Regions from separate parts of the Pseudoalteromonas sp. AWM4_233 genome, predicted to be linked through region 3. Evidence: predicted binding sites of a transcription regulator. Region 3 holds the regulator's gene; each other region holds the start of a gene.
What was found. Region 3 encodes LexA, which represses DNA repair genes until DNA is damaged. Its sites were predicted from a motif close to TACTGTATNNNNATACAGTA; they were not measured.

Region 1 (7,987 bases), 520 kb from region 3:
TAAAGAATTCACACCCTTGTGCTGTTTTTTCCAACAAACGCTCGTGTTCGTTTCGCTTATTCGCATGGCGTTCAGCAATCGTCACACCACCTAAGAAAAAATCATCTTGGTGCTCTGCAATCGTTTCGTATGCTTTAGGCAGGCTAAGTTTAACTTCGCCATTTGAAGATGGACTACCTACTAATACAAGGTTGTTTAAGCCATGCTTAGTTTTAGTATTGTTAAGCCACTGATTAAATTCGCTCGCCTCACGTTGTGCCACACTTTTATAGGTGATGACATCAAGTTGTGACAACTCTTTAACGAGTTGGCTGTATTCACATGGATCTACGGTATGCTTGAATGGAAAAGGGCGCGGAACTTGAGTGCGGCTGCTTTCATCTTGAATGTCGTAAATCACAACACCGTCATATTCAATCTCGTGTAAACGACCAAGTAGCTTTTGTGCAATGGTTTTGACTTGCGCTTCATCAGTCCCCATCTTTGGCGGAGTAGTACCAATTAAATATACGCCTTGATTAGGGTCCAAAATTTTCTCTTGTAATGATAAAGCCATGGTCCTCATTCCCATTGGTTGTGCTGATGAGGTAAATATAGCAGCCATTTAGACGTCTAGATAGATTTTTTTCATGAAACTTATTCAAACACTATGAATTTCTCTCATGTTGTTTTTGAGGCTTAAGGGATAATTCAGTAACTCGGATATATTTATTTACATAAATATTGCTTGTAAATGAGCGAGTCACAGTAATTTATTGCATAATTGAAGCGGTAACATATGTGATACCAATCCTCAATAATACTCAATTATTTTGAGAGACTAAAACTGATGATAACCTCGCTGGGAATTTCTCATTTAGAACAACTAAATAGCCAAATTTCCGCCTTGCCTACTGGAAGTAGGTAGCTCGGCGTGAGCGGTGTTATCGACAAGTTTTCCTTGCCTCAAAATAGATCGCTTAATTAAGAGGAATGGTATGAAAAATAAAAACTGAATTTGGAAATCACATGAAATTTAAACTTTTGGCAACCAGCCTTGCAGTGACTTTAGCGCTGTCAGGTTGTATAAGTAATAATGCACAGACAAGCAATACAGCGAATGCCACTGTTGCATCAGCGTCTGTTGAGAACAAAGTATTTGCACAAGACTATGTGTTAGAAGAACTAGAAAATGGTCTTCGTGTGATGGTCGTTAAAACGGATTATCCTGATGTTGTATCGCTACAAATTCCAGTATCTGTAGGCTCTAGAAATGAAATCGAAGCAGGCAAAACCGGTTTCGCACACTTTTTTGAACACATGATGTTTAAAGGCTCTGAAAAATTCCCACAAGATGTTTATGCAGATATTCTGAAAAACTCAGGGGTAGACAACCGCGCTTACACGACAAACGACTACACCAACTACCACTTAAATTTCTCTAAAGAACATTTAGACAAAGTACTTGAAATCAAAGCGGACATTTTTCAAAACCTAAAGTATTCAGAAGAGCAGTTTCGTACTGAAGCACTGACGGTTAAAGGTGAGTATTTAAAAAATAATGCCAGCCCAATCCGTAAACTACTTGCTGCAGTGCGCAAAGAGGCATTTGAAAAGCACACTTATAAGCACACCACAATGGGCTTTTTCGAAGATATTGAAGCTATGCCTGATCAAATGGCGTATGGCCAGACGTTCTTTGAGCGCTTTTATAAGCCAGAGTATGTTTCACTTGTGATTGTAGGCGATGTTGACCCGCAAGAAACCATGAATATGGTTAAGAAGCACTGGGGCAATTGGAAAAAAGGTGACTACCAAGCGGATATTCCGGTAGAGCCAAAACAACAAGCGCCTAAATATGTGCATGAACAGTTCGAAGGCATGCCGGGTCACTGGTTACTCGTATCATACAAAGGCACTGCTTGGCAGCCGACTAAAAAAGATCGCGCAGCACTTGATCTGATCTCACAGCTTTATTTCTCTTCGAATTCAGAGTTATATCAAGAGCTCGTAGTAGACAAACAGCTTGCTAGCCAAATGTTTACTTATAATGCAGAGACAAAGGACCCAGGTTTATTACATGTCTTTGTTAAAGTTGAAAAAGAAGAAGATTTAGCCGCAGTACGTGATGCAATTGCAAAAACGTACGCTAAAGCACGCACTGAGCTGGTGGATGCAGATAAGTTAGCTGCATTGAAGTCAAACCTTAAGTACAGCTTCATCAATGGCTTAGATTCATCACAAGCCATTGCGTCAACGCTTGCAAGCTATATGCATTTTGAGCGTGACCCAGAAGTGATCAACCAGTTATATGCGTCTGCAGATGCCATTACAGCTGAAGACATTCGTGACATTGCAAACAAATACTTTGTTGATAATGGCCGTACGACCGTGACCATGTCTGCACTTGAGACTGTTTCTGGTTTCGAGAAAGAGGTGTCTGTATCAGCACTTGCTAAACAAGCGAGCCAGCCTGTTGAGCGTCACTTCAAGGTATTAGATAAAACCAATAGTTCACCATTGGTTGATGTGAACTTATTATTTTACACTGGTGCAGCGGCTGATCCGGCAGGCAAAAAGGGTGTAGCGGCATTAACAGCAGCTATGATCGCACGTGGTGGTTCACAAACTAAGAGCTACAAAGAAATTCAAAAAGCACTTTATCCAATTGCTGGTAGCTTTGGATATCAGTTAGATAAAGAAATGATTTCTTTACGTGGCCGTGTTCACAAAGATAACGCTGAGCAATGGTATGCACTTGTTAGTGATCAATTGTTAAACCCAGGTTTCAGAGAAGATGACTTTAAACGTCTTAAGAAAGAGCTAATTGATGGCATTAAAGCGGGCTTGAAATCTTCAAATGACGAAGAGCTGGGTAAAGAAGTGCTTTATCATAAACTATATGAAGGTCACCCTTATGAAAGTTATAACTTAGGTGATTTGTCAGACCTTGAAGCGTTAACCCTAGATGACGTGAAAGCATTCTATGCAGCACAATTCACCCAAGCTAAGCTAAACGTGGGTATTACGGGTGATTTAGACAATGATGTAAAAGCGCAAATGTTAAATGACCTAGCAGGCCTGCCGAAAGGGGATGAAGCGCGTTTAAGCATTCCTGATGCGCCTAAACTAGCGGGCCGTCATGCGACGATTGTTGAGAAAAATGCTAAATCTACTGCAGTATCATTTGGTTTCCCAATTGACACAATCCGTAGCTCTAAAGATTGGACTGCGCTTTGGCTAGTTCGCTCTTACTTTGGTGAGCACAGAAGCTCAAACAGTTTCTTATATCAACGCATTCGTCAGGTACGTGGTATGAACTATGGTGACTATGCGTACATTGAGTACTTCCCACGTGGTATGTTCCAAACTAAGCCGGATGCGAACTTAGGTCGTTCAGAGCAAATTTTCCAAGTGTGGTTACGTCCTCTTCGTTCAAACAATGATGCGCATTTCGCAACGCGCGTTGCTTTGTTTGAACTAGACAAGCTAATTAAAGATGGCATGACTGAAGCTGACTTTAATGCAACACGTAACTTCTTGAGCAATTTTGTGCCTCAGCTGGTGGCAAGCCAAGATCGTCAGCTAGGTTATGCACTTGATAGCGAATTCTACAACACAGAAAGTTTTGTTGAGTACGTTCGTAAACAACTTGCTTCACTGACAGTGGAAGATGTGAACCGTGTTATTCGTGAAAACCTGCAAACTGATGATGTGCAGTATGTATTCATCACAGGTGACGGCAAAGACATGCAAAAACGTCTTGCAAAAGAAACGGTTTCACCACTGAAATATAACTCAGATAAGCCTGCAGCACTTATCAATGAAGATAAGCAAATTGAAAGCTATAAGCTGAATATTCCTGCGAAAAACATTGAAGTGTTGGATGTAGAGAAAGTATTTGAGTAATTAAATACTTTCTCTGTCGCAACTTATATTGTGACAGCGACAAAAAAGCCGCTCATTGAGCGGCTTTTTTATTATTTGAAGTAAGTACTGTTAGGCTTGTTTGATAGGTGTGACATTCTCATCAGCATCGCTATCATTCACATCAGCATCTTTCTTTGACTTTTTCGCAGGTGTACTTGGTTTTGAACCTTTAAGTACATTAATAAAGTCATCTTTTTGCTTCGCCATTTCTAATGCTAATGACTCAACTTGTTGCTCACTCAGCGGCACATCCACTTTACCTAGCATCTCTTCTAAAGACTCAGCAACATCAAGCATTTTGTCGTAAGCATCAGCCTCTTTTTTGCTGGTAAAGGTCATGCGCTCGACTCCATTTCTTTCTACCACATACTTAACAACAACAGCCATGATACACTCCCAATTGCACTGTTTTTTTATACAGTAATCTTTTAAGGCCTATTTTGCAAGCTATTAGGTCAATATTAAGACTTTAGTTATGTTGATAAGTATTAAGTTTGACTTTCATGTCATTGTCATCTTTATTTAACATTACTCGTATGAGTAATTTGGGTAAGGAGTTCTACCCGTCATTTATTAAATTTCAAGGATTTTCCAGGAGGGAAATATGATCAAAGCATTACTTTTAGCCACTAGTTTGTTTGTTGCACCATCTGTATTAGCAGAATCTGCACAGCAACAAGCGTCACAAGAAATTCAATCTGAAATTCATCAGACAATTAATATTAATGAAGCTTCTCTCGAAGAGCTTGTAAAATTGCCAGGGATCGGAAAAGGCAAGGCGATGGCCATTGTTAGTTTCCGCGAGCAAAATGGACCTTTTGACGACCTTAACTCCCTAATGGCTGTTAAAGGGGTTGGTAAAAGTATCGTCGTGAAGTTAGAAGGGAAGGTAAAGTTTTAAGCTTTAAATTCTCAGATGAAAAATTAAAAAAAGGGCGCAATCGCCCTTTTTTAGTTTTGGTTCTGCTTTTCAAACTCCGCAATGGCATCATTCAGTTTGCTTTTGGTAAATGCAATTTCCAGTGGCGTAGTGAGAAGAGGGTATAAAATACCTGCCAGCAACAAAGGTGGTAGTAAATACCAGCCTTCAAAATAAGCCAAAGAAATAAAAAATGGCATCAGGATGGCGAGCTTACAGCAGCCTAATAACACTTTTTCAGGGGCTTCTAAGTGACTCAAAGCTATTGCGATGATTTGTTGCTTATCACGAAGCTTGTACGGCTTTAACTGCTCAATATTGCGAAGATTAAAATGCATTTAATTTTACTTTTTTACTAAAGACCAAAGAATAAAAGGTACAACAACTAAGAAGCTGATCGCATATAACGCGAAAATGACTTCCATCCAGCCAGGCATGCTTAAACCAACAAACTGCCAGTCTATGCTGCCACAATCACCGGTTGCGGCAAAAAACGCCGGGATCCACTCATGTAATGGCATAAACTCAGGGAAGTTAGGAACTATATCGCAAGTGAACGCAAATGGATCAGTGGTGGTTTGCATATTTAAATGCTCTTTTGCCAACATATAACCCCAAATACTACTTACGCCCCATGTTGTAGCGCCAATACCACGGAAAATACCGTTACTTGGGGAAATAAAACCAATAAGACCTGCTGCAAACACACCTAGCACAGCCGTTCTTTGATAAATACACATGATACAAGGCTCTAAGCCCATAGCGTATTGAAAATATAAAGCCGTGACTTCAAGTAAAAATGCTGTCAGTGCCAACAGGCCCCACGCTTTTCTAGAAGTTGGAAGGGTGTTCAACCAGTTCATAAGATTCTCTTATTGTTATATTAAGTTAGCTATCAGATAACTTGCATTACAAATAGGTTCAATTTTTCAAGGTTAGTGAACCTAAATGCTGCGAAACTGAATTATGTTGTGGGTATTATGCTGACAGAGGTTACTAGCTGCAAGAATTAACGGTAGTTGGTAAATTTTACTTAACCAGTAGAACAAAAAATGAATTGTAATGGTGACTGCCACTTAACTTGAGAATCTCAGGCAGACTCTTTTATCTCTTCTCAGTGACTTAAAAAATTGTCACTTTTTAATTTTGCCACTCAACTTGAGATTTTTTACTCACTTTGGCACTAAAACTGAGATTTATTTAAATAATTTTAACCAAGCTCTTTTAAAAGTGTTTTTAATTGGCGTTGTACTAAATTACGCAGACGAGCATGCTACGTTTGTTTGCTGACCAAGGTCAATAGTTTTTAACATACTTTCAGCGTGAATTGGTTTTGCTGCTATTAGAAAGATTGCCTTTAGAGCAGATGCCGCCCGCATACCCAAACCTTTAGTTACTTCGAGAATAAATCCGCGCTTCAAAACTGCCCTCATGCTACTTTGCTTGTTTGATACACTAGGTTTTAGTGTTAATCATTTATAGGTTTTAATGATTTGGTTTTGCAATTATACAGTGAAGGTGAGGTGCTCTAATGTGGGTTTGTCTTAATTAATTTAGCACTAAATTGTACATTGTAAGTGATTATGAGAAACCTGTTATAGGTTTTTCATAACCACTTACAAGGTATTGAAATTATTACTTATTCCCGAGTTCAACTTAGTTGTGAGATGGTAAAACCTTCGAGTTTTCTTTTTCATCAATCAAATTTCTGAGATTTACAACAGTCGGTCTACCATAATAATTGGTATCTGCACTAAAACTGGTTCTAGATTGCTCTGCTTCAAACTGAGCTTTCCAGATATAAAGTAACTTTTCTGTGGTTTTGTCATTTCATACCTTAATCATTGGATTATATTCCATTAAAAAGTGTCCTGTTTGATTAAAGCAGATCACTTTTTCATTTTTAACCCTTTTGGGTTGATTTTTGATTATTTAACTCCTCAACATAACCCAATTTTTATAGGCTTATCCTTTAAGGTAAACACCAACAATATTACCTTGTGGGTTTGAACCATTAACGCACTTATCAAAGCGAACTTGTACTTTTTTACCAGCGGTTTGGGCGGCAAGTAAAATTGCAAAGATTGCGTCGTATTTTACGTGTTTAGGATCAAGATAATAACGAGAACGCGAGCAGCCTGCAGGGGTTAAATCAACATAAGTACTGCCAGAAGCGCTATATATATGTAGGTTTTTTGGTACGACTTCTGAGGTTGTCGTAGCTAGAGTACTGTTCGAAAATACGAACGATAACATTGCGAATATAGTTGTTAATAATTTTTTCATTTTTACTCTTACTGTAAGTGGTAATGTTTTTGTATAAACACATGGTGGTAATACTTTAGTTTTATCTGAAATGTTATAGTAGTACCGTTCTTGGCTATTTATTGAATAAATCCTCTAAGCTAGGACGTTATAAATCTGAGCTACTGACATTCTAAAGATAGGATGAAATTCTTTAACAAAGATAAATACAGCGAACCAAGACAATAATAAACCTCAATTTCATACTTCTGATTATAAAAAGAGAAATGTACCTAAAAAGTGACTGGGTTGCAATTTTGTAATAATATTGGTTTTTTATTTTTAATTTTGTTGGTGATAAATGAAAAAGATTTTATTCCTAATGTTGTTACTTCCCTTTTTTGCTTCAGGAAATGTTGGTTCATTTCAGATAAAAGGCATTCAGGTTGAGCTTGGGCATGTTTATATATTTAATTCTGAAATGAAGAATCCTAAAAATTGTGGCAGAAGTGGAGTTGTTAAACTTGATAAAGACTCCGCTGGCTTTAAAGAGATGTATAGCATGGCCTTAACGGCATACACAACAGGTGAAAAAATAGGTTTTTGGTCTAATAAATGTAGTAGTAGCCCGTGGGGACAAACTGTTAATACTGCTTATGTTAGTTACTTAGCAAAATAGTTAAGTGTACTTTTAGTAATAGAAGGTTTTAGTTGCAGTGATAGATACCTAATTTTATTACCTATGCTTTTAACTTACGGACGACAAATTATAAGATTTAAAATAAAGCGTTCGTAAAGTTGACTCTATTTTAAGGATTAAAATGAAAAAAATAATAGCATTATTTTTATTAAGTTTGTCTACATTTGCTTTTTCAAACGATGTAGTTGTGAGTAAGTTTACAGTTGATTCAATAA
Region 2 (7,987 bases), 2.1 Mb from region 3:
AAAGTTAACCCACTTCTTTTCACCGCTTTGTAAACTCACTAAACACTCTCTGGAGAATGCTCGTTGTTGTTTTTCACAAAACGTCATATCTTCAAGTAAACTTTGTTGGTCTAACTCTGTTAAACATGAATGTATTTGCAAAAACGAGATATCGTTATTATGAGTTGAGTCTAAATTAAAAATTTTGCAGGTTTCTTGAGTACAAGTTAATTGCTGAGTTTCTAGATTAAGCTCCCAGCCACCAACTTTGGCTATTTCGCCCGTCTGATTTAACATCTCTAATGTTTTATCATTCAATTTCTGAAAATGAATTCGCTCCGTAATATCTTGTCTGAGGGCAATAAAGGCTTCTATTTTGTTATCTAAATCGAATACCGGAATAATAATGCTTTCTACAATATATAAGTCACCATCTTTCTTTCTATTTTTGATTAGCCCCGTCCAAACTTGACCCGATGAAATAGTTGTCCACATCTCTTTGAAAAAAGCCCTATCATGGCACCCTGAGTTCACTACTTTATGGGTTTTACCAATAAGCTCTTCACTGCTGTAACCGCTGATATCGCAAAACTTCTGATTAACCTCACAGATCACACCTCTCACATCTGTTTTAGCAAAAATGATATTCTCGGTAATGGCTTGATAGAGCTGTGTATATCGACTTGAAGTTAGTCGTTCAGACGTGACATCTCTAGCCGTGGCAAATATCAACTGCGTTTCTTGATCGAATGTCGCCTTCCAATTCAATATTTTGATTTCTTTACTGGCGGAGATATAGCGGTTTTCAAAATTAATAACCTCTTTTCCTGCACCCAAACATTCAAGTTCATGGAGGGTTTTACTCACATCATCAGGATGAACAAGATTTAGAAAAGATTCAGATAACAAATACGCTTTGTCGAAACCCAAGCAATTTATAAAAGCGTCATTAACTTGAATAAACTTACCATCTAGGGATGCAATACAAAGTAGCTCGTTAGAATAATTAAAAAACCGTTCAAACATACTTAATTTCCTAGCATTAGTTCATGGGTATACGTATTCATCTAATGACATATTTTCGAACTGATTGATGGCTACTAGACACGAGTTCAGTGGCTTTGCCTATTGTGTCTTTAAGCTGGCCTAATTCATCTGGTACCTTTGACTTCTCTTTATCAGAGAGATCGAATGAATGCTTGCACAGTTCAGCCAACAACATTTGGCTTTGTTTTAATTCGTAGGCCAGCTTGCCTAAATGAGACTGTGCGTAAAACGCTCGGATTTTGTCATCAACAATGTAAGCAATAGATAAAATATGATCTTGTATTTCAAGCATATATTCTTTTTGCGATGCAACTTTACGTATTAAAATAGAGACATATTCAGAGTTAAATAATAAATGGTTATTAAACTCTTTTATGCCTGCTTTATAACTTGCCAAAGATGAGAACTTATCATCATCTTCTGATAACACTTTTGCACCGCCTCTAAAATCGCTCAACACATCAGGCCTGATGTAAATCGCAGCATTAAACCCCAATGTTTCTATTGATTCAGATAGTCTAGAAATAAGGCTATTAAAGTCTTTACAGCTAGAGATGCTACGAAAGCAAAATAATGCTTTTTTATAGCTCATGGTTAATTCGGCAGAAACATGGGTTTGCGATGACGCCACTTTGGCTTCTTCAAGCGCCATTTGATAAAGCAAATGTTTATCAATGCTGGTAGACACTTTTTTCCTTAGCTCTTTGACTTGAAACGGTTTTGAAAGAAAATCCACAGCACCAATGTCAAAGGCTAGCATTTTCTTAGAAAGACTGGTTTCACCTGACACAAAAATAATGTCGCTATGTTTAAGTGAATAGTTTTGATCTTTAAGTTGGTTACAAAACTCAAACCCATTTAAATCAGGCAGATTCAAATCAAGAATAATCGTGTGAGGATTAATATCGTGAATGTTTAGCAGTGCATCGCTAGCACAACTAAATGCATAGACATCAAACTCATCAACTAAAATATTGTGATAGAGCTCTAGATAATTTTGATCATCATCGACTAGTAATACTTTGCCTTTAATGCGTTCCATAATCACTGTTTCTCATTTCTTACTTTAGTGGAAAAGACTAATTCAGGTATACCGCATATTTTTGTCTATACTTTTTCTTAGATGTTTCTGAAATGTTTCTTACTACAAGGGCGCTAATTTGAATTCAATATTACTCATTGAAGATGATGTACAACTGAGTGAAATGACGTGTGCTTATTTAGAGCTGTGTGGTTTGAAGGTCACAGCGGCATCTTCTGCGAATGATTGTTGGTCATTACTTGAATCAAAGACTTTTGATTTGATCATTCTAGATTTAGGCTTGCCCGATGAAGATGGCTTGGTGTTGTTAAGAAAAATCAGAGCACAAAACTGTGACACCCCAATCATTGTTTCTTCAGGCAGAGCATCTGATGAAGACAAAATTGCTGGGCTTGAATTTGGAGCCAATGACTATCTAGCAAAGCCTTATAAAGTCAAAGAGTTGATGTTGCGGATCAAAATATTGCTCAAATCAACGCAGCTATCCGATTCTAGTATCAATTTAGTTAAGCTTGGGGTGACGTCTTTAAACCTTGTATCTCATGAACTAGTAAATAGCGACGGCCATGAAATATCTCTCACTGCTCATGAATATGCCGTATTGAAGTTTTTAGTGAAAAATGCTCCACGAACACATTCTAGAGCAGCAATCATAGATGCCACCCATTTAGAAGAAGGTCCTGAATCTCCGCGCGCTGTCGACACCATCATTTGCCGATTAAGAAAGAAAGTAGAAATTGACCCAAAAAAGCCAACAGTCATTAAAACAGTTAATGGTGTTGGCTATAAAGTCATAACTGGTTAAACATTTCCATCAGCAAATCAACTGGCTGTATTTACCCTTGCTTTATTAATCTTAATAAACAACTCAGCGGTAGCCATCGCATCATTTAATGCGCGGTGGTGACCGACAAGGCTAATATCCAGATCTCTGCAAATATTGCCTAAGGAATATGACTTATGACCCGGAATGAACTTACGGCCGAGTGACACGGTACATAATTTAGCGCGCTTGTAATACATGCCGCAACGCGCAAACTCAGCGCGAATAAACCCCATATCAAAATTCACGTTGTGGGCAACAAATATACACCCCCTTGTAAATGATGCTATGTGCTCAGCAATATCAACAAACTCAGGGGCATCGTGAACCATTTGATCATCAATGCCTGTTAATTCGGTAATGTATTTAGGTATGTGTTTGTTCGGGTTAACTAATGAGCTCCAATGCTCAACAATCTCTTCACCAATGACTTTAACCATCGCCACTTCGGTAATGCGCTCATATTCTTTTTTACCTCCCGTAGTTTCTACATCAATGATCACATATGGCTGGGAGGGATCAATTTGCCATTCGACTTTTTTTATCGAGACATCAAAGCCTGCTTTTAATAACTGGTTCATGGTCACCAGTTGATTGCGCCTTAAACTGTCACCCGGTGCTTTGACTTCGACACAAAACAACTCTGTGCCTTTAACACAAATAAGATCTGGGTAGCCGTCTTTTACCCCTTTGTAATTTTTCGCCATGGCACGAAGATGCGCACAAAGCGCCTTGATGGGTGCATGCTTTACCAATAGTGAGAGCTCATCAAACAGGCTTTCATACCAAGTAATAAAACCGTTGGGCTTGCCATAATTTGCCGTGGTTTGTTTTAGCAACCAAATGTATAAGTCATGATTACTCGAAAAACTAGCTAAACGCTTTTCAATATTTGCGGCAAATATGTCGTAAAAAATATTTTCTTTAATGGGTTTAGGTAGCCGAGAAAATTCATTACCTAACCCACTGAGTTCATGTTCATAAAGTTCGGGCCAAAATGTTAAACAAAATAGTGCTCGCCAAATAACATTCTCGCAATGAATCGCGGTGATCCCTTGGCGAGCAAAGCTATCTATCAGCCCCTGCTCCGGCGAGCCAACAAATGCTTCATCTAATGGGATAGCATCCCCTGCGTTTCTAAGCATATTTGTTAAAATTGAAGTGCGCTCAGCACCAAACTTTCTTCTTGAAAAGTCTTCGGCAAAAATTAATAAACCTTCATCCGCTGAGTGTTCAATAATATCGTCAAGTTTTTGCTTGCAAGCTTCTATATCGCCCTGAGCATATAAAGTTCTCACTAACTTTTCTTGCGCACTGACATGACCGCTAAGCGTCATTAATTGTGTAGCAAGCTGTGCATGCTCAGGCAGACAAAACACGGCGAGTTTATAAGTCAATGTGTTGTATTTAGATTCGGCTTGGAAACCTGTTGGTTGGAGAAAATCAGAACTTGCAAGGGTGTGTGCCAATGTCAGTTTTTCATCATCACTCAATGTTTTTAAAGATTGTAGTAATTTAGAGAAATAAAAAGCGGTTTGTGCTTCTTCTTGCTCATCAAAATGGGCGTTTATTTGTGTATTCGCTTTTTCATGTACATCTAAAACACCCAGGTCGCGCATGGAAAACTGCGAAAGTGTACCACCCAATTTGCCAAAATAAACAAATAAGCAAAGCTCAAAAACCGGCTTGAAATCAGAATACACATAACGATTAAACACCGAGCACTCTTGCACATTAATATACTGAACTTGCTGCAAGAGCGCTTCTACCCAAGCTTGTTTTTTTGCTGATTTAACCGGCGTGTTCTCGAGATTTGAATTAATACATACTTGCTGAAGATCTTGTTTTTTCAGCTCTTTAATTAACTCATGAGGGGGTTTATGAATTGCAAACTTAACTAGCTCAGCGTCAAGTAGCTCACTGAGAGCCCGCTCAACATCTGTTATTTCGTCATAGTTTAAGTGCGCTTTAAAAACAAACTCACTTTTTCTATTTACAATACGCAATAACAAACACAATGCTGATTCATTTAACAAAGACAATTTTTTTAATTGCAGCCGTTGATTATCAGTGAATAGATGCATACTTGTCGAGTGCAAGAAACTCATTAATTCATTGAAATGTGACAAGTAATACTTTTCAGGTAGGGTTTTCATAACAAACAACAACTGTATATCAATACAGTCATCATATTTCAGATGTTTTGAGCTGTCTAGTTACCGTTCACTCGAGAAAAATTTTTAAGAAATAACTGGACTTACTCAATCATTGCCTATAAAGTGCGCATCAGCTAGAAAGAAAGTCTAAATTTAAAATCTACATTTCGTTGTACTACTCGTAATACTCGTCCTGAAGCTTTAAGTTCAAGTTTTATTTTCCAAGCAATACCGCCTTCGGGCACTTTTTTACAATATATTTTTTAGGATATGATTATGTCTAAAGTAACTGGTACAGTTAAGTGGTTCAACGAATCTAAAGGTTTTGGTTTCATCGCTCAAGAGTCTGGCGCAGACGTATTCGCACACTTCAGTGCAATTTCTGGCGACGGTTTCAAAACTCTAGTTGAAGGCCAGAAAGTTGAGTTCACTGTAACTCAAGGTCAAAAAGGTCCTCAAGCTGAGAACATCGTAGTACTTTAATTTTTAATTAAAATACTCTGAGAAAAAGCAGACATTGTCTGCTTTTTTTGTACCTGGAAATAGTCGTTCTTAATTCTCTATTAACTAGTAAACCTAAAATCATATCTTTCTGTGCATAACAGTATGCTCACCTCGTGTAGAGACCTACTTTCCTTTTTTAGTAATTCATATATTAAACTAGCTGCCCTGTACCAATACGATTAATTCAATACTCTATTTCGAGGGTTCGGATGATTGTCTCTGGTTTGTATTCAAACGATCAGCTAAGCTAATTACCAAATTTAAAAATGATTTTTAGAAAAGGAATAATATGACTGCTCCCCTTACAAGCCCTGCAACTATTCAAATCGGTGCGATGCGATCTGACGGCCAACTATCTTTAAATGAACAGGGCTTAAGCTTCAAACCTGCAAGCAAATCTTTATCTTTAGGGGCTTTAAAGATTGCCTTATCTGAAGTAAGCCAAGTTGAGCAGTGTTTAGCCAAAGGCGCGGGATTTATGCCGATTTCTGAGCAAGCGATGCGAGTCACTTTAAACACGGGTAAACAGTATGAATTTGTTTTGGCGGAACAAGAGAATTGGGTAATTGCGATAAACAATCTGCTTAATTAATGCTTCTACCCACACTTCTGTAATAACTGCTGTGATAGCCAAGCTTGTGCTTGATCATGGGTATCGAAAAAAGCAATATTTTGCTCAAGCAAAGCGGGTGAACGCTGCAATATGATGTGTTTCGTCATTCTGTCATTGACGATAAATGCTTTAGCAATAATCGGTTGAGTATTGAGCCAAACATTATAGGCTTGCAAAGTTTGATACGCCTCAGGCGTGCCACCTTCAAGTTCTAGATCGTCAACCAGCATTGCAAAAGGCTCACCATTTAATGCTCTAACGATGTTTTTTACCGATTCGGTATAATTAAAACAGCCCCTTTCATTGAAGCTGCCAATTAGCTTTGCACTGATAATATTATTTTCTAAAAGCGTTGTAGAAAAACGCCCATGTCCACGTTTAGAAGAAATTGCCATAGTACGAAATAAAACCAAAAGAACTGCCGGCATTATAACCAATCTAATCGTGCTATTGTTGAACTTTATCAATTTATGGGCAAAAAAAGTGAACAAATTTCGCGGCACAAAGTCTGAGCATTAAATAATAAATAAGTATGTTTAGTAAAACCTCGACTGATACAGTCATGGCAACACAAGCTTGTTAGTAATCTAAAACAAAATTAACAACGTAGATTTACGTAAGCTCAGAAAGGAAAACTTATGAAAAAGCATTACTTACTCTTATTATTCATACTATTAACAGGCTGCTCGACTAAGTTTGCTTATAAGAATGCGGACTGGTTAGCTTATTGGTATGTTGACGATTATGTGTCATTAAACGATGCCCAAGAAGATCTACTCGATGAGCACCTAAAAACTTGGCTTGATTGGCATAGAAGCAACGAATTGCCTGCTTATATCGCCCATTTAAAACAAATCAAAACAGATATCGAACAAGGAAACATCACCCCAGCGCGTATTGCTTATCATAACGATAAAGCCGTTGCGCATTGGCATACTTTACGTGCAGAAATTGTACCCGACCTAGTCGCTTTAGCACCTAATTTAACTAAAAAACAAGTAAATAACCTGTTCGAAGAACTCGCAGAGCAAGAAAAAGAAAAACAAGAGAAGCGAGCAAAACTCAGTGATGAAAAACGCCAAAAACGCTGGTTTACTCGCACAGAGAATTCACTAGAAAATTGGTTGGGTGACATCACCTCATCTCAACACAAAATGGTCAAATCACTTTACCTTGCTCAATCGCCTACATCTCATTTGTGGTCAGATTATCGAGCACGTTATCAAGCCTCTCTCAAAACAGTGTTATTAAATATTGTTTCTGAGAATAAAGATCAAGACAAACTTAAATCGCTGTTACTAAGCCCTGAATCATTTCGTAGTGACGAGCTAAACAATTTTAACAACCAAAATCGTCAAAGCTACCACGATTTTTTATATGGTGTTTTTCTAAGTTTAACCGACAAACAAAAGCAGCACCTCTTGAGCGAAATTGATGATTTGATTAATGATATTTCTGAATTATCACAATAAATTTGCCTTATAATTTTTGTTAAATTGTTTGTAGGTTTTTATAACCAAACCTAGTTTAAAAAATATTTTTATGTTTTTTTGAAATAAAAAACGCATTTCCTCTCTCTACTAGAGCAATTAATCAGTCTTTTAGAGAGAGCAACATGAAGTATATTTTCACAAGCCTTATTAGCTTATTTATGGCATTTTCTGCCTCTGCATTTGAAAAACAACCTTTTAGTGAAGCACTGTTTTCAGAACTACAAGCACAAAATGCAGTCATCATGATTGATGTATACGCCCCTTGGTGCCCGACTTGTAAGAAGCAACAAAAGCTTTTCCAACAATACCATGAGCAAAACCCAGATAAAC
Region 3 (7,987 bases):
AAGCCTCTAAGCTTCAGATTATTTCGAATCGTACCCCAAACCGACACAGGTGGTCAGGTAGAGAATACTAAGGCGCTTGAGAGAACTCGGGTGAAGGAACTAGGCAAAATTGTACCGTAACTTCGGGAGAAGGTACGCTCCTATCTGTGATGAGATTTACTCTCTAAGCGGACGGGAGCCGCAGTGACCAGGTGGCTGGGACTGTTTATTAAAAACACAGCACTGTGCAAAATCGTAAGATGACGTATACGGTGTGACACCTGCCCGGTGCCGGAAGGTTAATTGATGGGGTTAGCTTAGGCGAAGCTCTTGATCGAAGCCCCGGTAAACGGCGGCCGTAACTATAACGGTCCTAAGGTAGCGAAATTCCTTGTCGGGTAAGTTCCGACCTGCACGAATGGTGTAACCATGGCCACGCTGTCTCCACCCGAGACTCAGTGAAATTGAAATCGCAGTGAAGATGCTGTGTACCCGCGGCTAGACGGAAAGACCCCGTGAACCTTTACTACAGCTTGGCACTGAACATTGAGCCTACATGTGTAGGATAGGTGGGAGGCTTTGAAGTGGCGTCGCCAGATGTCATGGAGCCATCCTTGAAATACCACCCTTGTATGTTTGATGTTCTAACATAGGCCCCTAATCGGGGTTGTGGACAGTGCCTGGTGGGTAGTTTGACTGGGGCGGTCTCCTCCCAAAGAGTAACGGAGGAGCACGAAGGTTGGCTAAGTACGGTCGGACATCGTACGGTTAGTGTAATGGTAGAAGCCAGCTTAACTGCGAGACAGACACGTCGAGCAGGTACGAAAGTAGGTCATAGTGATCCGGTGGTTCTGAATGGAAGGGCCATCGCTCAACGGATAAAAGGTACTCCGGGGATAACAGGCTGATACCGCCCAAGAGTTCATATCGACGGCGGTGTTTGGCACCTCGATGTCGGCTCATCACATCCTGGGGCTGAAGTCGGTCCCAAGGGTATGGCTGTTCGCCATTTAAAGTGGTACGCGAGCTGGGTTTAGAACGTCGTGAGACAGTTCGGTCCCTATCTGCCGTGGGCGTTTGAGAATTGAGAGGGGCTGCTCCTAGTACGAGAGGACCGGAGTGGACGAACCGCTGGTGTTCGGGTTGTGATGCCAATTGCATTGCCCGGTAGCTACGTTCGGAATCGATAACCGCTGAAAGCATCTAAGCGGGAAGCGAGCCTCGAGATGAGTTCTCACTTTAACTTTAAGTTAACTGAAGGGCCGTTGGAGACTACAACGTTGATAGGCTGGGTGTGGAAGTGTAGTGATACATTAAGCTAACCAGTACTAATTACCCGTGAGGCTTAACCATACAACGCCAAAGTGGTTTTAGCTCAGAAGCTAATATGAACTAGAGTAGAAGTTTTAGAAATTATCAGATTTTTTCCAGATTTTAAGTTAATTGCGAAAGCGATTAGCGCACCGAATTTCCTGGTGACTATAGCGTTTTGGAACCACCTGACCCCATGCCGAACTCAGAAGTGAAACGAAACAGCGTCGATGATAGTGTGGGCTTCCCATGTGAAAGTAGAACATCGCCAGGGCCTAATTAAAGAAACCCGTTGCAGCAATGCAGCGGGTTTTTTGCGTTTATGGTGCTAAATCGTCCTGCACGGTGATGAGGCAATGCTCGGTGATAAAAAGACGAATTAGCGTAAGGTGAAATGAGCAGCCTTCACAGTAGCCACTCTGTTGATTCTGACACATTTTTCAAACGTCTAAATAACTAAACCCTAAACTTCAGTTAAACTAATTCAGTTCACCTTGCGCGAAAAGAATGTAAGCGCTGCGCGCTTGTCATAAACCTTTCGCACTATACTTGCGCAAAAGAAGCGCACTCACTGCGTTCACAGTCGCTAATTTTGCACTTTATTGCATTAAATCTATCCAAATTTAGTTTGCCATTTTGACACAACTGTATATACTCACAGTATCTTTACCTGTATGGAAAACCAGTTGTATGCGACCACTAACGAAACGACAAGAACAAGTATTTGAACTCATCAAAGTCTTCATCAAAGATACAGGTATGCCTCCTACACGTGTTGAAATTGCTGATGCGCTTGGTTTTAAAAGTGCTAATGCTGCTGAGGAGCATTTAAAAGCTTTAGCTAAGAAAGGGGTGATAGAAATGGTGCCTGGGGCTAGTCGTGGTATTCGATTAGTCGACGATGGCTCGTCTGAAGATACAGGGCTTCCTTTGATTGGTAAAGTTGCTGCAGGAGAGCCTATTTTGGCTCAAGAACATATCGAAAGTCATTATGAGGTTGATCCGAGTTTATTTAAGCCTGCTGCTGATTACTTATTACGTGTAGATGGAATGAGCATGAAAGACATCGGTATTCTTGATGGTGATCTTTTGGCTGTACATAAAGCGCAAGTTGCTCAAAATGGTCAAGTTGTTGTTGCTCGAGTAGACAACGATGTAACAGTTAAAAGGTTAGAACAAAAAGGTAGCAAAGTGCTATTACATGCTGAAAATGAAGAGTTTTCTCCAATCGAGGTTGATCTAGAACACGAACCTTTTGCTATTGAAGGTCTTGCTGTAGGTGTTATAAGAAATTCTAATTGGATGTAACTTCTATATAATTCTAACAATAGGTTAGCTGCTCTCTTTTTCTGTTTCTTTAGTCAGCTAACCATATCTCTTCTTACTTTCCATTTTAATATATCAAATTCTTCTATTTTACTTTCTTGCTAATTGCTTATTTATTGACTAATTGTTAATAGGTCATGTATTGCCTTCGACTTTAGTCGGATCCTATGACGGTCATCCAATAATTCTAACTGCGAACTTCATGCTGAAGTCGATAAATGGGGGCGTCGTATGAGAATAAGTAAATTTGCTTATTTGCTTACTTTTTTGTTGCTTAGTCCACTTTCATTAGCCAATAGTGACTACAACATGAGAAAAGGGGTTACTGATGTAAGTCATAGTGTTTATGAACTACATATGACCATTTTTCTAATCTGTTGTGTAATCGGCTTGATTGTATTTTCAGTGATGTTTTGGGCTTTATTAAAGCACAGAAAATCAAAAGGAGCTGTGGCTGCACAGTTTCATGAAAGTACCAAAGTTGAAATTGTTTGGACTGCTATTCCTTTTCTTATTCTTGTCATCATGGCGATCCCCGCAACTAAGACTTTAATTGCTATGGAGGATACCAGCAAGGCTGACATAACAATCAAGGTCACAGGGTCACAGTGGAAATGGCACTATGAATACCTTGGTCATGACGTTGATTTCTTTTCTGTGTTATCTACGCCTTTATCTCAGGTTAATAATGAGGAAGAAAAAACAGAGACCTATCTATTGGATGTAGATAAACCGCTGGTAATACCTACAAACAAAAAAGTGAGATTTCTAATGACGTCAGATGACGTTATTCATTCATGGTGGGTACCTGATTTTGCAGTTAAGAAAGATGCCAACCCAGGGTTTATCAATGAAGCTTGGACCAAAGTAAATGAAGAAGGTATTTACCGAGGTCAGTGCGCTGAGCTATGTGGTAAAGACCATGGCTTCATGCCTGTAGTTGTTGAAGCTGTCTCACCTGAAAAATTCGAACAATGGTTAACTGAGCAACAGTTAGCCAAAACAGAAGCAGCGAAAGAGGCCGAAGCTGTACTATCACAAACTCTAAGTAAAGAAGACTTAATGACAGAAGGTCAGACAGTTTACATGGGATATTGTGCAGCTTGTCATCAACCTACAGGATTGGGGCTGCCTGGCGTCTTCCCTGGTCTTAAAGATAATGCGGTTGTTAAAGGGGATCTAGATGAGCATATAGATGTGCTGCTAAACGGTCGCCCAGGTACAGCAATGCAGGCATTTGCAAAGCAACTTACAGTAAAACAAATTGCGGCTGTTATCACTTACAAACGTAATAGCTGGGGCAATGATACGGGTGAAGTAATCCAGCCTAGCCAAGTTCAAGCGTTCATCGATAAAGCGTCAGGAGAGTAATCATGAGTACTCAGGTTCAAAGTTCAGAACATGCTCATGAGGAGCATCTTACAGGTATAAAGCGTTGGTTGTTTACGACTAATCATAAAGAAATTGGCTCTCTTTATTTAATCTTTTCGTTAGTGATGTTTTTGATTGGTGGCGCTATGGCCATGGTGATCAGAGCTGAGTTATTTCAGCCTGGACTGCAGCTAGTTGACCCACATTTCTTTAATCAAATGACTACAGTGCATGGTTTGATCATGGTGTTTGGCGCTGTTATGCCTGCCTTTACAGGCCTTGCTAATTGGATGATCCCCATGATGATAGGCGCACCAGATATGGCGCTGCCTAGAATGAATAACTGGAGTTTTTGGATTTTACCTTTTGCATTTGCAATCTTACTTGCTTCACTGTTTATGGAAGGAGGGGGCCCAGCGTTTGGCTGGACTTTCTATGCACCGTTATCCACAACATATAGTAACGACAATACAGCATTGTTTGTGTTTGCAGTTCATATAATGGGCATCAGTTCAATCATGGGAGCAATTAATGTCATTGTAACCATTGTCAATTTACGCGCCCCTGGCATGACATGGATGAAGTTACCTCTCTTTGTATGGACCTGGTTAATAACCGCTTTTTTATTGATTGCCGTAATGCCTGTATTAGCTGGTGCTGTAACTATGGTACTTACCGATAAATATTTTGGTACCAGCTTCTTTGATGCAGCAGGTGGCGGAGATCCTGTTATGTTCCAGCATATTTTTTGGTTCTTTGGTCATCCTGAAGTTTACATCATGATACTGCCTGCATTTGGCATTATATCGACCATAGTGCCTACTTTTTCCCGGAAGAAGCTATTCGGCTACTCTTCCATGGTATACGCAACCTCTTCTATTGCTTTTTTATCTTTTATCGTATGGGCACACCATATGTTTACCACAGGTATGCCGTTAGCTGGAGAGCTCTTCTTTATGTATGCGACCATGCTGATATCTGTACCTACGGGAGTCAAAGTCTTTAATTGGGTTGCAACTATGTGGCGTGGCTCGATTAGTTTTGAGATCCCTATGATGTTTTCCATTGCGTTTATCGTGCTCTTTACGTTGGGGGGCTTCTCGGGGTTGATGCTTGCGATCACTCCAGCAGACTTCCAGTACCATGATACTTATTTTGTTGTGGCGCACTTCCATTACGTACTTGTAACAGGTGCTGTATTTTCCATTATGGCGGCTGTTTATTATTGGTTACCTAAATGGACTGGCAACATGTACTGTATAACCACAGCGAAGTGGCATTTTTGGATGTCATTAATTAGCGTCAACATTTTATTTTTCCCAATGCACTTTGTAGGCCTTGCGGGTATGCCAAGACGCATACCTGATTACGCGCTTCAGTTTGCTGATTTCAATGCCATCATTAGCATTGGTGGTTTTGCCTTTGGCCTTTCTCAGCTCATTTTTGTGTGGTGTGTGTTCAAATGTGCACGGGGTGGTGAATCGGTGCCAGCTAAAGTGTGGGATGGTGCAGAAGGGCTAGAGTGGGAGGTACCTTCCCCAGCACCTTTACATACATTCAGTACTCCTCCTAAGGTGAAGTAGTATGCATGCGGCACTCGTTAAGAAACTCATAATCGCTGTAGTAGGCATGTTTGCTTTTGCTTTTGCACTTGTGCCGCTTTATGACGTTTTTTGTGAAGTAACAGGCTTAAACGGAAAGCCTGATATGGAAGCAGCACAGGCTAGTAATTTAGTGGATGAATCGAGAATGATTGATGTGAGTTTTATTACTCAAACTAAGCAAGGTGTGCCGTTTAGTGTAAAAGCAAAACAGTTTTCTGTCGCTGTAAAACCAGGTGAGATGTCAGAGCTTATTTTTGTCGCTAAAAACCTTAGTGAATACCAGAGAGTGATGCAGGCAGTACCGTCTGTTTCACCAGGAAAAGCAGCCAAATACTTACATAAAGTAGCTTGCTTTTGCTTTGATAGACAGCCGTTCGAACCTAATCAAGAAGTTGAGTTCAAGCTCGTATTTTATGTTGATACAGAGTTACCTCAAGACGTTCAAGAGCTAACCTTATCTTACGCCATTTTTGATATCAGTGACGTCGCGTTAGCGCGTGATGACGCGAAAACCGAACCTTACAAAGGTTAGGAGGAATTATGCAATCTCAAAGTTATTATGTACCCGCCCAAAGTCCTTGGCCAATTATAGGTGCTGTAGCTATGTTCTTCATTGCTGTTGGGGCAGGTCTGACTGTCATGCAATTGGGTAGTGAAGATTTAAGTGGTGTTCTCATATTAGGTTTAGGTGTTTTGATATTACTTTATATGCTTTTTGGCTGGTTTAAGCATGTTATCCAAGAGTCTGATAAAGGCCTGTATTCAGCGCAAATGGATCGTTCATTCAAGCAAGGTATGAGTTGGTTTATTTTTTCTGAGGTGATGTTCTTTTTTGCATTTTTTGGTGCTCTGCTTTACGCAAGAGTGTTTTCTGTACCTTGGCTAGGAGGTGCAAGCAATAACCAAATGACGAATGAAGTACTATGGCCAAACTTTGAAGCGATGTGGCCGCTACTTTCAACACCGGCTGGAGATGTAACACAGAGTATGCCATGGTATGGTCTGCCACTTATTAATACGATTATTCTGCTTACATCTTCTGTAACCTTACATTTCGCGCATAAAGCCATCGAGTCAAATAAACGCAAACCGCTCACTCTTTTCTTACTTATCACGGTAATACTTGGTTTTATCTTTTTAGCACTACAAGCCCAAGAATATGTCCATGCGTATGAAGCGCTCAACTTGACGCTTCAGTCAGGTATCTATGGCAATACCTTTTATCTTTTAACTGGGTTTCATGGTATGCACGTCACCATAGGCGCAATTTTATTAACGATTGTATTAATAAGAGTGGCAAAAGGACATTTTACCGAAGATAAACATTTCGCTTTTCAAGCCGCTGCTTGGTATTGGCATTTTGTCGATGTTGTATGGGTATGTTTATTTGTTTTCGTCTACGTTTTATAGGTGCGAAATGAGGGACTTATATGGCTTTAATCAGAGCGCTGCCATGGCAAGCTATAATCATTTGGCTAGTATGCATCACAGTTGTGACAACGTGCCTAGGTTTGTCTTACTGGCAGTTTTCTAGAGCAAAAGAAAAGCAGCTTCAACTTGATGAATTTAGTCAAGTTGAGTTGACTTCGTTCGAGTTTATCCAAGCATTGCAAAATCGCCCTATTGAAAGATTGCATGGCCAAACCGTTTCTTTAATGGGAAGGCTAGAGCAACAATACATCTGGTTTTTAGATAATAGAATTGTGGATGGACGTGTCGGTGTTGATGTCATTTCCCTTTTTAAAGTTGCGGGTTTAGAAAAGTATCTATTAGTTAACTTAGGGTTTATACCGCTTCAAGGCCGAGGGCAACCTGACACACTCTCTTTTGACGAAATTCAAAACTTAAATTTAGTGATAAAAAGTCGCCACTTAGAGCACTTTACTTTAGCAAAGTCAGCGCTTGAAGCTCACTCTCAGCGGTTGCAGTTTATAGATCATTTGTACTTATCAAACTTAACAGGTAAAGATATCTACCCTGCCATTTTTTATCAATTACCTGACTCAGCAGTGATTGCTGAACCTCACTATCAACCAGTAGTAATGAGTCCTGAAAAACATCATGCCTATGCTTTGCAGTGGTTTTTAATTGCAGTCGCAGCGGCTTTCATCGCATTCAAAGCAACAAGAACAGAGGTGCCGAATGAAGCTTAAACCTATGTGGATGTTTGTTATCTGCTGTATTACGCCATTTATTTTAGCGTATGCGGCAATTCAGACAAACTGGCTGCCAGATAATACAACGAATAAAGGGCGCCTTCTCAGTAACGATATACAAGTACCTAATTGGCAGGTAAATGATAATACGCTTTGGAGTATCGCACTATCAGCGCCGGTTGATTGTGGGTTGGTCTGTATTCAACAAAGTCAACGCTTACAAAATGTGTATCAAGCCCT

Region 1: a site for LexA is predicted at 4,313-4,332, ahead of ACXAC4_RS12975 (YebG family protein). Genes of this name have one in related genera too.
Region 2: a site for LexA is predicted at 5,058-5,077, ahead of ACXAC4_RS05830 (exonuclease domain-containing protein). Genes of this name have one in related genera too.

Annotation. Positions count from the first base shown of each region.
Region 1 covers NZ_JBSWSZ010000001.1:2,899,372-2,907,358, reverse strand. Annotated here, with positions in the region: gene ACXAC4_RS12985 (methylenetetrahydrofolate reductase) at 1-556, opposite strand, end outside; gene ACXAC4_RS12980 (M16 family metallopeptidase) at 1,009-3,888, shown strand; gene ACXAC4_RS12975 (YebG family protein) at 3,979-4,296, opposite strand; gene ACXAC4_RS12970 (ComEA family DNA-binding protein) at 4,514-4,810, shown strand; gene ACXAC4_RS12965 (DUF6170 family protein) at 4,861-5,166, opposite strand; gene dsbB (disulfide bond formation protein DsbB) at 5,173-5,691, opposite strand; gene ACXAC4_RS12955 (hypothetical protein) at 6,794-7,114, opposite strand; gene ACXAC4_RS12950 (hypothetical protein) at 7,434-7,751, shown strand; gene ACXAC4_RS12945 (hypothetical protein) at 7,894-7,987, shown strand, end outside.
Region 2 covers NZ_JBSWSZ010000001.1:1,317,823-1,325,809, reverse strand. Annotated here, with positions in the region: gene ACXAC4_RS05845 (PAS domain-containing sensor histidine kinase) at 1-1,005, opposite strand, end outside; gene ACXAC4_RS05840 (response regulator) at 1,043-2,068, opposite strand; gene ACXAC4_RS05835 (response regulator transcription factor) at 2,187-2,873, shown strand; gene ACXAC4_RS05830 (exonuclease domain-containing protein) at 2,891-5,047, opposite strand; gene cspE (transcription antiterminator/RNA stability regulator CspE) at 5,324-5,530, shown strand; gene ACXAC4_RS05820 (hypothetical protein) at 5,841-6,143, shown strand; gene ACXAC4_RS05815 (hypothetical protein) at 6,149-6,592, opposite strand; gene ACXAC4_RS05810 (DUF6279 family lipoprotein) at 6,803-7,636, shown strand; gene ACXAC4_RS05805 (thioredoxin family protein) at 7,780-7,987, shown strand, end outside.
Region 3 covers NZ_JBSWSZ010000001.1:3,420,151-3,428,137, reverse strand. Annotated here, with positions in the region: rRNA gene ACXAC4_RS15600 (23S ribosomal RNA) at 1-1,332, shown strand, start outside; rRNA gene rrf (5S ribosomal RNA) at 1,451-1,564, shown strand; gene lexA (transcriptional repressor LexA) at 1,981-2,598, shown strand; gene coxB (cytochrome c oxidase subunit II) at 2,848-3,987, shown strand; gene ctaD (cytochrome c oxidase subunit I) at 3,990-5,570, shown strand; gene ACXAC4_RS15575 (cytochrome c oxidase assembly protein) at 5,572-6,123, shown strand; gene ACXAC4_RS15570 (cytochrome c oxidase subunit 3) at 6,132-7,001, shown strand; gene ACXAC4_RS15565 (SURF1 family protein) at 7,022-7,744, shown strand; gene ACXAC4_RS15560 (transmembrane cytochrome oxidase associated protein) at 7,734-7,987, shown strand, end outside.